3 regions of the Nocardioides koreensis genome follow, and region 1 is predicted to be linked to each of the others. Evidence: predicted binding sites of a transcription regulator. Region 1 holds the regulator's gene; each other region holds the start of a gene.
What was found. Region 1 encodes LexA, which represses DNA repair genes until DNA is damaged. Its sites were predicted from a motif close to TCGAACANNTGTTCGA; they were not measured.
Positions count from the first base shown of each region.

Region 2: the regulator LexA is predicted to act here: its motif matches at 1,599-1,614, upstream of recA (recombinase RecA).
Region 3: the regulator LexA is predicted to act here: its motif matches at 2,145-2,160, upstream of ABD268_RS06220 (HNH endonuclease signature motif containing protein).

Region 1 covers NZ_BAAAQR010000006.1:176,450-180,811, forward strand. Annotated here, with positions in the region: gene ABD268_RS11860 (alkaline phosphatase D family protein) at 1-350, opposite strand, end outside; gene ABD268_RS11865 (phosphatase PAP2 family protein) at 465-1,304, opposite strand; gene lexA (transcriptional repressor LexA) at 1,408-2,136, opposite strand; gene ABD268_RS11875 (SDR family NAD(P)-dependent oxidoreductase) at 2,304-3,122, shown strand; gene ABD268_RS11880 (LysM peptidoglycan-binding domain-containing protein) at 3,360-3,710, shown strand; gene ABD268_RS11885 (hypothetical protein) at 3,821-4,153, shown strand; gene ABD268_RS11890 (hypothetical protein) at 4,174-4,362, opposite strand, start outside.
Region 2 covers NZ_BAAAQR010000004.1:193,064-197,425, forward strand. Annotated here, with positions in the region: gene ABD268_RS08955 (response regulator transcription factor) at 1-326, shown strand, start outside; gene ABD268_RS08960 (sensor histidine kinase) at 376-1,554, shown strand; gene recA (recombinase RecA) at 1,793-2,839, shown strand; gene ABD268_RS08970 (regulatory protein RecX) at 2,994-3,524, shown strand; gene ABD268_RS08975 (GNAT family N-acetyltransferase) at 3,558-4,274, shown strand; gene ABD268_RS08980 (PPK2 family polyphosphate kinase) at 4,282-4,362, shown strand, end outside.
Region 3 covers NZ_BAAAQR010000002.1:438,001-442,362, forward strand. Annotated here, with positions in the region: gene ABD268_RS06210 (GNAT family N-acetyltransferase) at 1-492, shown strand, start outside; gene ABD268_RS06215 (hypothetical protein) at 504-830, shown strand; gene ABD268_RS06220 (HNH endonuclease signature motif containing protein) at 866-1,918, opposite strand; gene ABD268_RS06225 (SRPBCC family protein) at 2,189-2,659, shown strand; gene ABD268_RS06230 (class I SAM-dependent methyltransferase) at 2,797-3,501, shown strand; gene ABD268_RS06235 (PHP domain-containing protein) at 3,666-4,362, shown strand, end outside.

The DNA of each region.
Region 1 (4,362 bases):
ACCTTGACGGTGTGGTCGCGCTCCGGGCCGGTCGCGAAGCTGCCGCGGCGCACCACGTGCCGGAAGCGCTCGTCGGTGGCCACCTCCCAGTGCACCCGGACCCGGGGCCCGTGGCCCGAGCCCGGGGTGCTCGCCGCGGTCGGCGTGACGCGGGTCCAGATCACGACGGCCCGGGGCAGCGGGTCGCCGGACGCGACACCGTGCCGGAAGGCCCGGTGGCCGGCGGCACGCTGCGAGGCGGTCGCGTCGGCGGTGCCGGCCACGGTCACCAGGACACCTCCGGCGGCGCCGGTGGCCAGGACGGTACGCCGGGGCAGCGCGCGGTTCAGGGCGGGGCGAGGTGTGGTCACGGACCGATCAACGGAGCTGATCGGTCAGAGGTGACGCGGCCGGGGTGTGAGCACCGTCCCGTCACCCGCGCGTCACCGGAGGGACACCCGCCGGTGGGCTGACGCGGCGGCGGACTACTTGGCGTGCGCGGCTGCGCTGGGCGCGCCGGGACCGGCGGACACAAGCTCCGGGGCGTCCGACGCGGTGTCGCCGTTGGTGCGACCCGGGGCGTCCTTGGGCGACGGCAGGGTCTCGGCGGCCAGGAACCCGGCCACGACCACGAGCCAGCCGACGATGACGTCGATGACCCAGTGGTTGCCGGTGCCGACGATCACGATCGCGGTGCCGGCCGCGTAGGCCCAGCCGAGGCCCTTGAGCCAGTGCCAGCGGGCGTGCCGCTGCAGCGAGATCGCGACCCAGAGCGCCCAGCCCGCGTGCAGGGAGGGGAACGCGGCGAGCTCGTTGGTCAGCCCGCCCAGGCCGCGCGGCGCGGAGGCGTCCGTGCCCCACCAGCCGTCGGCGGCGTGCAGGCTCAGCACGTCGGCGTACCCCTGGATGAACCGCGGCGGCGCGGTGGGCATCAGCAGGTAGGCGACCAGGCCGAGGATGGTGGCGATGGCGAGCGCCCGGCGGGCGGGCACGTAGCAGTGCCGGCCGAGGCGGTAGAGCCACAGGAGCACCGCGCCGGTGACGATGTAGTGGAGCGTGGCGTACCAGTAGCTGCCGACCAGCCCGATCGCGTCGTTGTCGATGAAGAGCTTGTTGAGCGACAGCTCCCAGTGGATGCCGAGGTGCCGCTCGATGTGGAGCAGGTCGTTCGCGCGGGCCAGGGCCGGCCCCATGTTGGCGTCGGCGAAGAGCCGGGAGAGGCTGTAGGCGACCCACAGGGAGAGCACCAGCACCAGCTCGAGCACGCCACGGAAGACCCTCGGGTATCGGTTACGGATCCCCGGGATCACGGGCAGGCTCGGCATCGTCACAGGCGTACTTTCGGGCTCACTGATCGTCAGACAGAGCCAAGTATTACCCGGAAGTATTCCGATGACAGGGGATTAAGGCCCCTTGTCACGCGCGGCGTCACATGCGGCGCAGGACCGCAGTGACCTTCCCGAGGATGGTCGCGTGGGTGCCGTCGATGGGCTCGTAGGCGTCGTTGTGGGGGAGCAGCCACACCTGGCCGTCCTTGCGCTGGAACGTCTTGACGGTGGCCTCGCCGTCGATCATGGCGGCCACGATCTCGCCGTTCTCGGCGGTCTGCTCCTGGCGGATCACGACGTAGTCGCCGTTGCAGATGGCGGCGTCGATCATCGAGTCCCCGGAGACCTCGAGCAGGAAGAGCTGGCCGTCGCCGACGAGCTGCTTGGGCAGCGGGAAGACGTCCTCGATCCGCTCCTCGGCGAGGATCGGGCCACCGGCGGCGATCCGCCCGACGACGGGGACGTACTGCGCGGCGGGCACGGCGTCGCCGATCCCGGTCTCGTCGTACGACGACTCGTCGGCCGCCGAGATCGAGCGGCGGGCCGCCAGCACCTCGGGCAGGAACACCTCGATCGCGCGCGGCCGGTTGGGGTCGCGCTTGATGAACCCCTTCTCCTCGAGCACCTTCAGCTGGTGCGCGACGCTGGAGGAGCTGGTCAGGCCGACCGACTCGCCGATCTCGCGCATGCTCGGCGGGTAGCCGCGCCGCTCGATCGAGCCCTTGATCGTGGTCAGCACGCGCTGCTGGCGCGGGGTCAGGCCGGTGGCGTCCGGGGGGCCGTCGGGCAGCTGGGCAACCTTGTGGGCGTCGGTCTTCTTCGTGGCCATGCGGCTGCCTCCGGGTTCGCGGCGTACGGCCCGGGCGTCCCGGGCTGGTGCCACCAACCGTAGCCAAACCGGACCGGTGATTCAAACATCTGTTCGAACTGCGTGTCGCACTGGTCAACCGGTGGTCGAGCCTGTCGAGACCACGCCCGGTCTGGTTGACTCCCGTCATGTCGACGAACCCCGCCCCCAGCTCCGAGCCCATCAGCTGTGTCGTCACCGGCGGCGCCCGCGGCATCGGTCGCGGCATCGCCGAGCGGATGGTCGCCCGGGGGTACCAGGTCGTGCTGACCGACGTGGACGGCGAGGGCGCGAGGCGGACCGCCGACGAGATCGGCGCCGCCGAGGGGCTGGCGCACGACGTCCGTGACCCGGGCTCCCACGCGGAGGCCGCCGCGACGGCCGGGCGGCACGGCGTGCTCACTGCGTGGTTCAACAACGCCGGCGTCGGCGACGACGGCACCCTGGCGGAGCTGTCCGAGGAGGCCGTGCGGCGCCTGGTCGACGTCAACCTGATGGGCACGATGTGGGGGATGCGCGCGGCGATCGCGGCCTTCGAGGCCTCCGGGCGCGACGGCGACATCGTCAACACGGCGTCGCTGGCCGGGCTGGGGCCGGTGCCCGGCTACAGCGTGTACGCCGCGACCAAGGCCGCCATCGTGTCGATCTCGATGTCCGGTGACGTCGAGACCCGCAAGGGGATCCGGGTGCGCGCGCTCTGCCCGGACGGGGTGAGGACCGCGATGCTCGACCAGCAGACACCCGGCGGGATGGGGAGCGCGCTGGTCCACTCCGGCGGCCGGATCCTCACCGTGGACGAGGTGGCCGAGGAGGCGGTGGGCCTGCTGGGCAGCCGCCGCGTGGTGCGCTCGGTGCCGGGCTGGCGCGGTGGCGTGGTCCGGGTCTCCGCGATGGCGCCGTCGGTGGCCGCCCGCGGGCTGGGCCTCTTCGTGGCGCAGGGGCGTCGCGCGATCAGCCGCAACGCCTGATCCGCGTCGGGGGCCGCTCGAACGTGTTCGAACAAATGTTCGTCCAGGGCCTTGTGCTGTTCGAACACCTGCTCTAACCTCGTACACATGTTCGATCGAACGTCTGATCGAGCCGATCGTGACCAGGGTGGTCCAGACATCCCGCAGGGGACTGTCGGTGGCCGCCGTTAGACATCGGTTCGACAGCAGATCGAGCTAACGACCCGAGGCTGACCGCCGCTTCCCCAGGAGGTCCCGATGAGCACGATGACCGCGAGCACCACGTTCCGTCCCACGCTGGCCCCGGCGAGCGCCGGCCAGCTCCGGCTGACCCGCCGCGGCCGGCTCGTCGTCCTGGCGCTGGCGATGCTCGTCGCCCTCGGACTGGGGCTGGCCCTGGCCGCCGGCTCGGTCGCCACCGAGGAGCCCGGCACCCCCGAGCCGACCCGCGTCGTGATGGTCGGTGCGGGTGACACGCTCTGGGGCATCGCCGCCGACATCGCCGACGACGGCGGCGTCCGCACCATGATCGACCGCATCGAGCGGCTCAACGCCCTCGACTCCGGGATGGTCGTCGCCGGCCAGCGGCTGCGCGTGCCCGTCGAGTGACCCAGGCCCCCTGGGGCAGCACCAACACAGACTCCCGCCGGTCGACTCGACCCCGACCGGCGGGCCGGGGAAGACGTGGGGCGGGGCCAGGTGGCCCCGCCCCACTTCGTTTGCCATCCTCACGCCATGCCCACGTCGTACGCCGCCTGCCGCGCGCGGCCGACGTCACGCTGACCTTCCACGCCGAGCGCCGCGCCCTGGCGCGTCGGCTGCCGGAGGTCTTCGCCCGCACCGTGATCGACGGCATGGTCTGGGTCTGCTGGCCCAAGAAGGCCGCCCAGCGCTCCGCCCGCAACCCGGACGGTCCGGTCTCGGACCTCGACGAGAACCTCGTGCGCGGGCTCGGCCTCGGGCTGGGCTTCGTCGACGTCAAGGTGGCAGCGGTGGACGAGGTGTGGTCCGGGCTGAAGTTCGTGCGCCGGGCCGCCGACCGGCAGCGCTGAGTCCTGCTGGACTGGACCAGTCAGCGAGAAGCGCGTCGGCCACCGGCTGGCCGCACGGGCGCCGGCGGCGGCGTGGGGGAGGACGCGTGGGTGGCGATGGGGTCGGCGGTCCGCGGCTCCGGGACCACGGGACGGGTCCGGCGGGTCCTGGGGTGCGCGGGGTCCTCGGTGATCCCGAGCCGGCGCAGCAGCCGGCTGACCAGCATCAG
Region 2 (4,362 bases), on a different contig from region 1:
CCGAGGCGGCCCCGGCCGTCCCGGAGTGGCTCGCCGACGGCGACCTCGTCGTCGACAGCGCCCGGCACGTGGTGACCCGCGAGGGCCGGCCCCTGGCCCTGACCGGCCGCGAGTTCGACCTGCTGCGCTTCCTGGTCGCGCACCCCGGCACCGCCTTCTCCCGCGACGACCTGCTCCAACAGGTGTGGGGCTGGTCGATCGGCGACCGTTCGACGGTCACGGTCCACGTGCGCCGCCTGCGCGAGAAGGTCGAGCGCGACCCGACCCGACCCGAACGCCTGCTCACGGTCTGGGGCGTCGGCTACCGATGGGAGGCCTCTGCATGAACACCCCAGACGAATGCTCGCTTCGCTCCGCTTCGCCCGGGGACCCCACATGAGCTCCGACCACGTCCAGATCGTCCTCGTGGCGGCCGCGTGCGCGCTCGGCGTCGGCGCGGTCGGCCTCTTCCTGGCCTGGCTGCTCCGGCACCGCTCGATCCGCTGGCAGCTGGGGCTGGTCGCGGTGATCGCCGTGCTCTCGGTGCTGGCCGGGGTCGTGGCGACGGCGCAGCTGATGTTCATCTCCGACCACGACTGGGGCGTGATCAGCCTGGTCGCCCTGGTGGCCGGCCTCGTCGCGGTCGCGGTCGCGCTCGCCCTCGGCGCCGCGATCGTGCACTGGTCGGCGTCGTTGCAGGAGGACGCCCGGCGGATGGGCGTGGACGGCACCTTTGCCGGGGAACGCCGCGGCCCCAGCGAGTTCCAGGCGCTGTCCGACGAGCTGGCGCGCACGAGCGAGCGCCTCGAGGAGTCGCGGCTGCGGGCCGAGCGGCTCGAGGAGTCGCGGCGCGAGCTGGTCTCCTGGGTCTCGCACGACCTGCGGACCCCGCTGGCCGGGATGCGGGCGATGACCGAGGCGCTCGAGGACGGCCTCGCCTCCGACCCGGCGCGCTACCACCGGCAGATCCGCGCCGAGGTGGACCGGATGGTGCGGATGGTCGACGACCTCTTCGAGCTCTCCCGGATCCACGCGGGCGTGCTGCGGCTCAGCCCCGAGGCGGTGATGCTCGGCGACCTGGTCAGCGAGGCCATCGCCGGCGCCGACCCGGTTGCGCGCGCCCGGCGAGTGCGGCTGGGCGGCAGCGTGGAGGACGGGGTGGAGGTCACCGCTGACGCCGCCGGGCTCTCGCGTGTCGTCTCCAACCTGGTCATGAACGCGATCCGCCACACGCCGGCCGACGGCGTCGTCGAGATCCACGGGCGGGCGGTGGACGACGGGGTCGAGCTGAGCGTCACCGACGGCTGCGGTGGTCTGGACCCCGAGGAGATGGAGCGCGTGTTCGACGTGGCCTGGCAGGGTGGCGCGGCGCGCACGCCCGACACCGAGGACTCCTCCCACGCCCGGGGCGCCGGGCTGGGGCTGGCGATCGTGAAGGGGATCGTCGAGGCTCACCGGGGCAGGGTGGAGGTCGAGAACGTCGAGGCCGCCGACACGCCCGGGTGCCGCTTCCGGGTGCGGCTGCCGCGGGTGCCCGCCGAGCCTCCCCGGGAGCCCGCCGCCGAGCCGGTGTGAGGTGTCGTACGACGCTCCGACACGCCCGGACCCGGCTGCCCTGCTCGAACACGTGTTCGGGCTAGTGTGGGTGCACAGGTGACGCTCTGGTCGACGTCGTCCACAGGCAGCCCGGTCCCCGGATCGGCACTGTCGGCGGTTCCGTCTAGCGTCTCGCTCAACGATGAACACGACGACGACAACCCAGACGAAGCGACCACGACGCGGGGCGGCCAAGCCCCCGAAGGAGAAGAACGACATGGCTGGTGGAGACCGGGACAAGGCTCTCGACACCGCGCTCGCCAACATCGAGCGCCAGTTCGGCAAGGGCTCCGTGATGCGCCTCGGTGACGAGACGCGCGCCCCCCTGGAGATCATCCCGACCGGGTCGATCGCCCTTGACGTGGCGCTCGGCCTCGGTGGCCTGCCGCGCGGCCGCGTGGTGGAGATCTACGGTCCGGAGTCCTCCGGCAAGACGACGGTCGCCCTGCACGCGGTGGCCAACGCCCAGCGTGCCGGCGGCATCGTCGCGTTCATCGACGCCGAGCACGCGCTCGACCCGGAGTACGCCAAGGCCCTCGGCGTCGACACCGACGCGCTGCTGGTCTCCCAGCCGGACTCCGGTGAGCAGGCGCTCGAGATCGCCGACATGCTGATCCGCTCCGGCGCGCTCGACCTGATCGTCATCGACTCGGTGGCCGCGCTGGTGCCCCGCGCCGAGATCGAGGGCGAGATGGGCGACAGCCACGTCGGCCTGCAGGCCCGCCTGATGAGCCAAGCGCTGCGCAAGATGACCGGTGCGCTGAACAACTCCAAGACGACCGCGATCTTCATCAACCAGCTGCGCGAGAAGATCGGCGTGATGTTCGGCTCGCCCGAGACCACGACCGGTGGTCGCGCACTGAAGTTCTACTCCTCGGTCCGTCTCGACGTGCGCCGCATCGAGACCCTCAAGGACGGCACCGACATGGTCGGCAACCGGACCCGGGTCAAGGTCGTGAAGAACAAGGTCGCCCCGCCGTTCAAGCAGGCGGAGTTCGACATCATGTACGGCAAGGGCATCAGCCGCGAGGGTGGCCTGATCGACGTCGGCGTCGAGGCGGGTCTCGTCCGCAAGGCCGGCGCCTGGTACACCTACGAGGGCGACCAGCTCGGCCAGGGCAAGGAGAACGCCCGCAACTTCCTGCGGGACAACCCCGACCTGGCCAACGAGCTGGAGAAGAAGATCCTCGAGAAGCTGGGAGTCGGCCCGACGGTCGACGCCGAGACCCCCGCCGCCGACCCGCTGGGTGTCGATGACTTCTGAATCTCGACAGGCTCGATCACCGGAATCTCGACAGGCTCGATCACCGGGGTTCGACGACCACCGGCCCGCCCCGTCGTGGGCCGGTGACGTCACCGCCGGGGTGGACGCGTGGACGCAGCGCGCGTCCGCGCCCACCCCGGCACCGTCCGACCCGGTGGCCCCGGCCCCGCCGGACCCGGTGGCCCAGGGCCCGGATGCCGACCCCGAGTCGGTGGCCCGCAAGATCCTGCTCGACCAGCTGACCGGACAGGCCCGCAGCCGCAAGGAGCTGAGCGACAAGCTCGTCTCGCGCGACGTCCCGCCGGAGATCGCGACGCGGCTGCTCGACCGGTTCGAGGAGGTCGGGCTGGTCGACGACGAGGCCTTCGCGCGGTCCTGGATCGCCAGCCGTCAGCCGGGCAAGGGCCTGGCCCGCCGGGCCCTGGCCCAGGAGCTGCGGCGCAAGGGCGTCGACGACGAGGTCGCCCGCGAGGCGCTCGACGAGATCGACCCCGCGGACGAGGAGGCTGCGGCCCGCGCCCTGGTCCGCAAGAAGCTGCGGTCGCTGTCCCGCGTCGACGACACCACCGCCACCCGGCGGCTGGTCGGGATGCTCGCCCGCAAGGGCTACGGCTCGGGGCTCGCGTTCGCGGTCGTGCGCGAAGAGCTGGCCGAGGCCGGACGGGACGCCGACGGCGATCTCTGAGCATCCGCCTGCGCTTGTTCTAGGCTCACGTGCGTGTCGGAGCAGACGGGGCTGCGGATCGTCGTCCACGACCGCGGACATGACCTGTCGGGCGTCGTGCGCCCGGGGGAGTCGTGGGCCGCGGCGGCCCGTCGTACCTGCGCGAGCGTGCACGCCGACCCGGTCCCGGTTGACCTGTCCGGGGAGGTCAAGCAGTTCGCCGTCGACCACGACCGGGTGGTCACGGTCCGGGCCATGACGCGCGGCGACCTCGGCGACGTCGTCAGGTGGCGGCAGAGCGACCACGTCCGGCGGTGGTGGGCCGCCGACGGCGAGCCGACGCACGAGTCGGTCGAGGCGAAGTACGCGCCCCGCATCGACGGTCGCACCCCGACCCGGATGTGGGTGGTGGAGGCCAACGGCCGGTCGGTCGGGTTCCTGCAGGACTACCGGATCGGCGACTACCCCGACTACGCCGTGCTCGGGCCGGACCCGGACGCGATCGGGGTCGACTACCTGATCGGCGATCCGGCCTGGGTCGGCCGGGGGCTGGGGGTACGGATGCTGTGGGCCTGGATGCTGCGGGCCCGACGTCGCTTCCCGGACGCGACGTCGTACTTCGCCGCGCCCGACCACCGCAACGCGGCGTCGTTGCGGGTGCTGGCCAAGGCGGGGTTCTCGGAGGGGCTGTGGTTCGACGAGCCGCAGGACAACGGCACGGTGGACACCGTGGTCGGGTGCACGCTCGACGTCCCCAGGGTGCTGGGATAGTGACGCCATGACCCACTACCCGTTCCGCCTGCCTGCCGGGCCCGTGGACCTCACCTCCATCGAGACGAACGCCGCCCCGGGGTTCAAG
Region 3 (4,362 bases), on a different contig from region 1:
GCGGAGGGCTTCGCCGAGCTCGTCATGCGGCACCCGCTGGGCGAGGTGCCGGTGGTGCCGGCGCCGGACGGCGTGGAGCTCGTCGCGGTGGCGGACGCCTCGCACCGGGACCTGTTCGCGGCGTACGTCGGCTCCTTCTCCGACCGTCCCGGCTTCCCGGACCCGACCGAGGACGAGTGGCTCGAGGAGCTCGCCGAGGACGACGACTGGCGTCGTGACCTGTCGCTGGTGGCGCTGGACGCCGACGGGCAGCCGGTGGGGTTCGTCAACGTGCTGGACACCTGGGTCGACCAGGTCGGCGCGGTGCCGGCCTGGCGCGGCCGCGGGCTGGGCGCGCACCTGGTCAGCCGGAGCCTGCAGGCCCTCGCGGCGGAGGGCGCCACCGAGGCGTGGTTGACCGTGAACGTGGACAACCCGGCGGCCGACCTCTACACGAGGCTGGGCTTCGAGACCTTCGGCAAGCGGGCGCGGTTCAGCTCGCCGGCGCGGTGAGCGGAGCCCGCGTGGACCCCGAGGAGCAGCGGATCGCCGGGGTGGCCGACGTCGTGGCGCACATCGTGGCTCCGGCGCTGGAGGCCGTGCTGAGGCCGGATGAGGTGGACGCGGCCTCCGTCGCCCGGCGCGCGCCGTCCGCCGACCCGCGCCACTGGTACGCCGAGCTCGAGCTGAGCCTGGTGGGTGAGCGGCTCGTCGACCGGGTCTACGAGAGCACCATCGATGCCTCGGTCACCGACTGGCGCAACCGGCTCGCCTCGAACCTGCAGGACTTCGTGGCCGAGAGTCGCTTCGGGTGGGGTGAGTGGCGGCCGCTGCCGGACGGCTGGGACTGAGGACGCACGGCCATGACAGCCGAGCAGGCTCTGCCTCACGTCCGCCTGGTGAAGGCGACCTTCCCGCCGGGGAGCCGGGTCGTGCGGTAGGTGGGGTCGTGGGCCCGTGCGTGGTGGTGGGGGCAGAGCAGTCGACCGCGGTCGACGTCGGTGATGCCGCCCGCCGACCACGGGGGATCGTGGTGGGCGTGGCAGAGGCCGGGAGGCCAGTCGCACCCCTCCGTCGTGCAACCGCCGTCTCGGAGGCCGAGGGCGATGCGCTGCGGCTCGCTGTGGAAGCGGCGCTTGCGGCCCAGGTCGAGGACCTGCCCGGCGCCGCCGAGCACGGCCGGGATGCTCCCGGCCTCGCAGGCGAGCCGGCGGGCCTCGCCCGCGGAGATGTGCGCCCCGGTGTCGAGGGCGGCCGAGGCCAACCCGCCCATCAGGGTCTCCAGGGTCATCGTGACGACCACGGTCGCGGCCACGCCGCCGGACTGGGGGACGTGGTCGCTGGGGTAGCGCTGGACGTACTCGAGGAAGGCCAGGCCCATCCGGTGGGGCAGCGGCTTCTGCTCCCCGGGCGGGGTGCCGCCCGTGCCGGCGCCGGCGTCGCTGGTCCGCCGGGGCGAGGCCAGTGCGAGCAGGTGCTTGCGCAGCATCTCGGCCTGCATCGTCGGGAGCGTGAACCGGCCGTGGCTGCGGCCGTGCCCGTCGTCGCTCATCGTGAACCGGGCGGACTGGGCGGCCTGCTTCTCCTCGCGGTCGAGCTGGGCCTGCTCGTGGGCCTCGGCGATCTCGGGTGCCAGGTGCTCGAGGACCGCGGCCCCGAGCACCTTCAGCTCCTTCGCGTCGTGGTGCCGGGCGAGCCCGACCAGGTGCAGCTCGGCCCGTTGCACCAGCTCGGGGTCGACCAGGTCTCGGGGCAGCTCGTCGACCGCCCTGACGATGACGTCGGCCTGGTCGGTCAGCAGCCGGCCCGCGAAGAGGGCGTCGCCGACCGGTTCGTGGTCCCGGTCCATGGCCCGCGCCAGTCGCATCTTGCGGTGCGCCTCGGCACGCGTCTGCTTGGTGGCGTGTGCCCACCAGGAGGCGGTCGAGGTGGCCCCCACCCCGTCGGCCGCGAGGCGAGCCTGGTCGCCTCGCGCAGGGTCTCGGTGAGCTCCTCGTTGCCCATCGACCACAGGCCCTGCTCGGCAACCTGGTCGAGCTCCGCGTGCAGGCGCTCGACGAGTACGGCGACCGGGTGTCGCCGTACCGCCTCCCACGTGCCTGTCGCCATGACACCCTTCCCTCACCGCGTGCCGCGATCACGCTGACAACTCCATTGTATTATTTTCGAACAAGTGAGCGAAGGCCTGCAGGGTAAAATTTTGGCGCCCATGAGCAATCGACCGGGAGGAGCATTCGCGGTGACGCACATCTCCGGAGAGGTCTCCATCGACGCGCCGGTCGAAGAGGTCTTCGACCTGGTCGCCGACGAGCGCAACGAGCCGAGGTACAACCCACGGATCGTCCGCGCCGAGAAGCTGAGCGAGGGACCGGTGGGGAGTGGCACACGCTTCGTCGCCGAGCCCAGGGGCATGGGTGCCAGGGGCAGGATGACCCTCGAGGTCGTGGAGTACGGCAGGCCGCATCGGCTGCACCACGTCGTGCGCTCGTCGTACCTGCACGTCGACGGCTCGCTGTCGTTCGAGGAGGTGGACGGCGGGACGCGACTGCGGTGGGACTGGGACATGGTCCTGGTCGGCCCGTGGCGGGTGATGTCTCCCGTCCTTGCCCTGGTCGGCCCGGGCTGGGAGCGCCGGAACTGGGTGGGACTCAAGCAGTACATCGAGTCCGGTCGAGCCTGAGGACCACTCTGGCGACAGGTCAGGGAAGCGACACCCGAGCTCTCACTCTCGGCGACGGCGGCCAGGTCGACGACGATGCCGTCCCGTGCGTTCACCCGTCAGTCGGCTCACTATGGCGCGCGTGGCAGTCTGCGGCGGTGAGCGACAGGATCTACGGCGAGCTGGCTGAGCGATACGACCGGTCGTCCGAGCTCGGACCGCCCAATGCCGACTACGACCGGCCGACGATCCTGCAGCTGGCCGGCCCTGTCGTCAGACAGCATGTGCTCGAGCTCGGATGTGCTTCCGGGCACCTGACCCAGCAGCTGGTGGACTGCGGTGCTCACGTCACCGCGCTGGATCGGTCGGAAGAGATGGTCCGTCTTGCCCGGGAGCGTCTGGGCGAACGCGCCAGCATCCACCTGGCCGACCTCAGCACGCCGCTGACGATGGTCGCGGATGCGAGCGTCGATGTCGCGGTGGCCTCCCTGGTGCTGCACTACCTGCCTGACTGGAACCCTGTCCTCGCCGAGGTTCGTCGTTGCCTGCGTCCGGGAGGCGCCCTGGTCATGTCGATCCACCATCCCATCACGGGGTGGCTGCGTTCGGATCGGAGCAACTATCACCGCACGGAGCTCATCGAGGAGGAATGGGACGTCGACGGCATTCGTGTCCCCGCCGAGATGTGGCGTCGTCCCGTCTCCGCGGTGTTCTCACCGCTCCTCGCTGCCGGGTTCGTCATCGACGCGGTCGAAGAGCCCGTCCCACACGACGACGGACGAGAGATCCGTGACCCGCGGATGCGCCGCGTCCTGACCACGCAGCCGGTCTTCCTGTACGTGCGCGCGGTTGCTGCCGGCTGACCGAGCCTGGTGCCGCGGGAAGGCTCCGGGCACTCGTCGTCGTACAACGGTGATCGACCGGCGTGCTCACCGGCCCCCACCCGTGGCCTTCTTGCGCTGGACCACCCGCGTCGCGGGTGACAGGCCTTGACGGCCCGCCCGGGGCGCGGGTGAGGATGCCGCTTGTGTCTGCCCCGGGGAAAGAAGGCGCGGCGTTGCCGCCCGACCATCACGTGCACACCGAGTGGTCGTGGGACGCGCCGGAAGGCAGCATGGAGCGCACGTGCCAGCGCGCGGTCGAGCTCGGCCTGCCGTCGGTCGCCTTCACGGAGCACGCCGACCTGACCCCGTGGACGCTCCCCGCCGGCACGCAGGTCCCGGAGGACTGGGAGCACCTGGTCAGTGGGGACCAGTTCACCCCGCCGCCCCTTGACCTGGACGGCTACCGACAGTGTCTGGAGCGTTGCAGGGATCGCTACCCCGGGTTGCGCATCCACTCGGGCGTCGAGCTCAGTGAACCCCACTGGCACGCAGACCGGACGAAGTCCCTTCTCGACCGAGGCGGCTTCGAGCGGGTGCTCGCCTCGGTGCACTCCGCCCGCCTCCACGGCGGGTCGACCTTCACCGACGTGTCGGTCCGCTACAGCGACCAGGCGCCCGACGCAGTCGTGCGCGAGTACCTCCTCGAGACCTTGCGGCTGGTCGAGGAGTTCGAGGGCTTCGAGATCCTCGCGCACATCGACTACCCGGTCCGTTACTGGCCGACCGACGGTGCGCCCTACGACCCTCACGACTTCGAGGAGGAGCACCGTCAGGTGCTGCGCGCTCTCGCCGCCGCCGACAAGGTCCTCGAGGTCAACACACGGGTGCCGTTGCATCCCG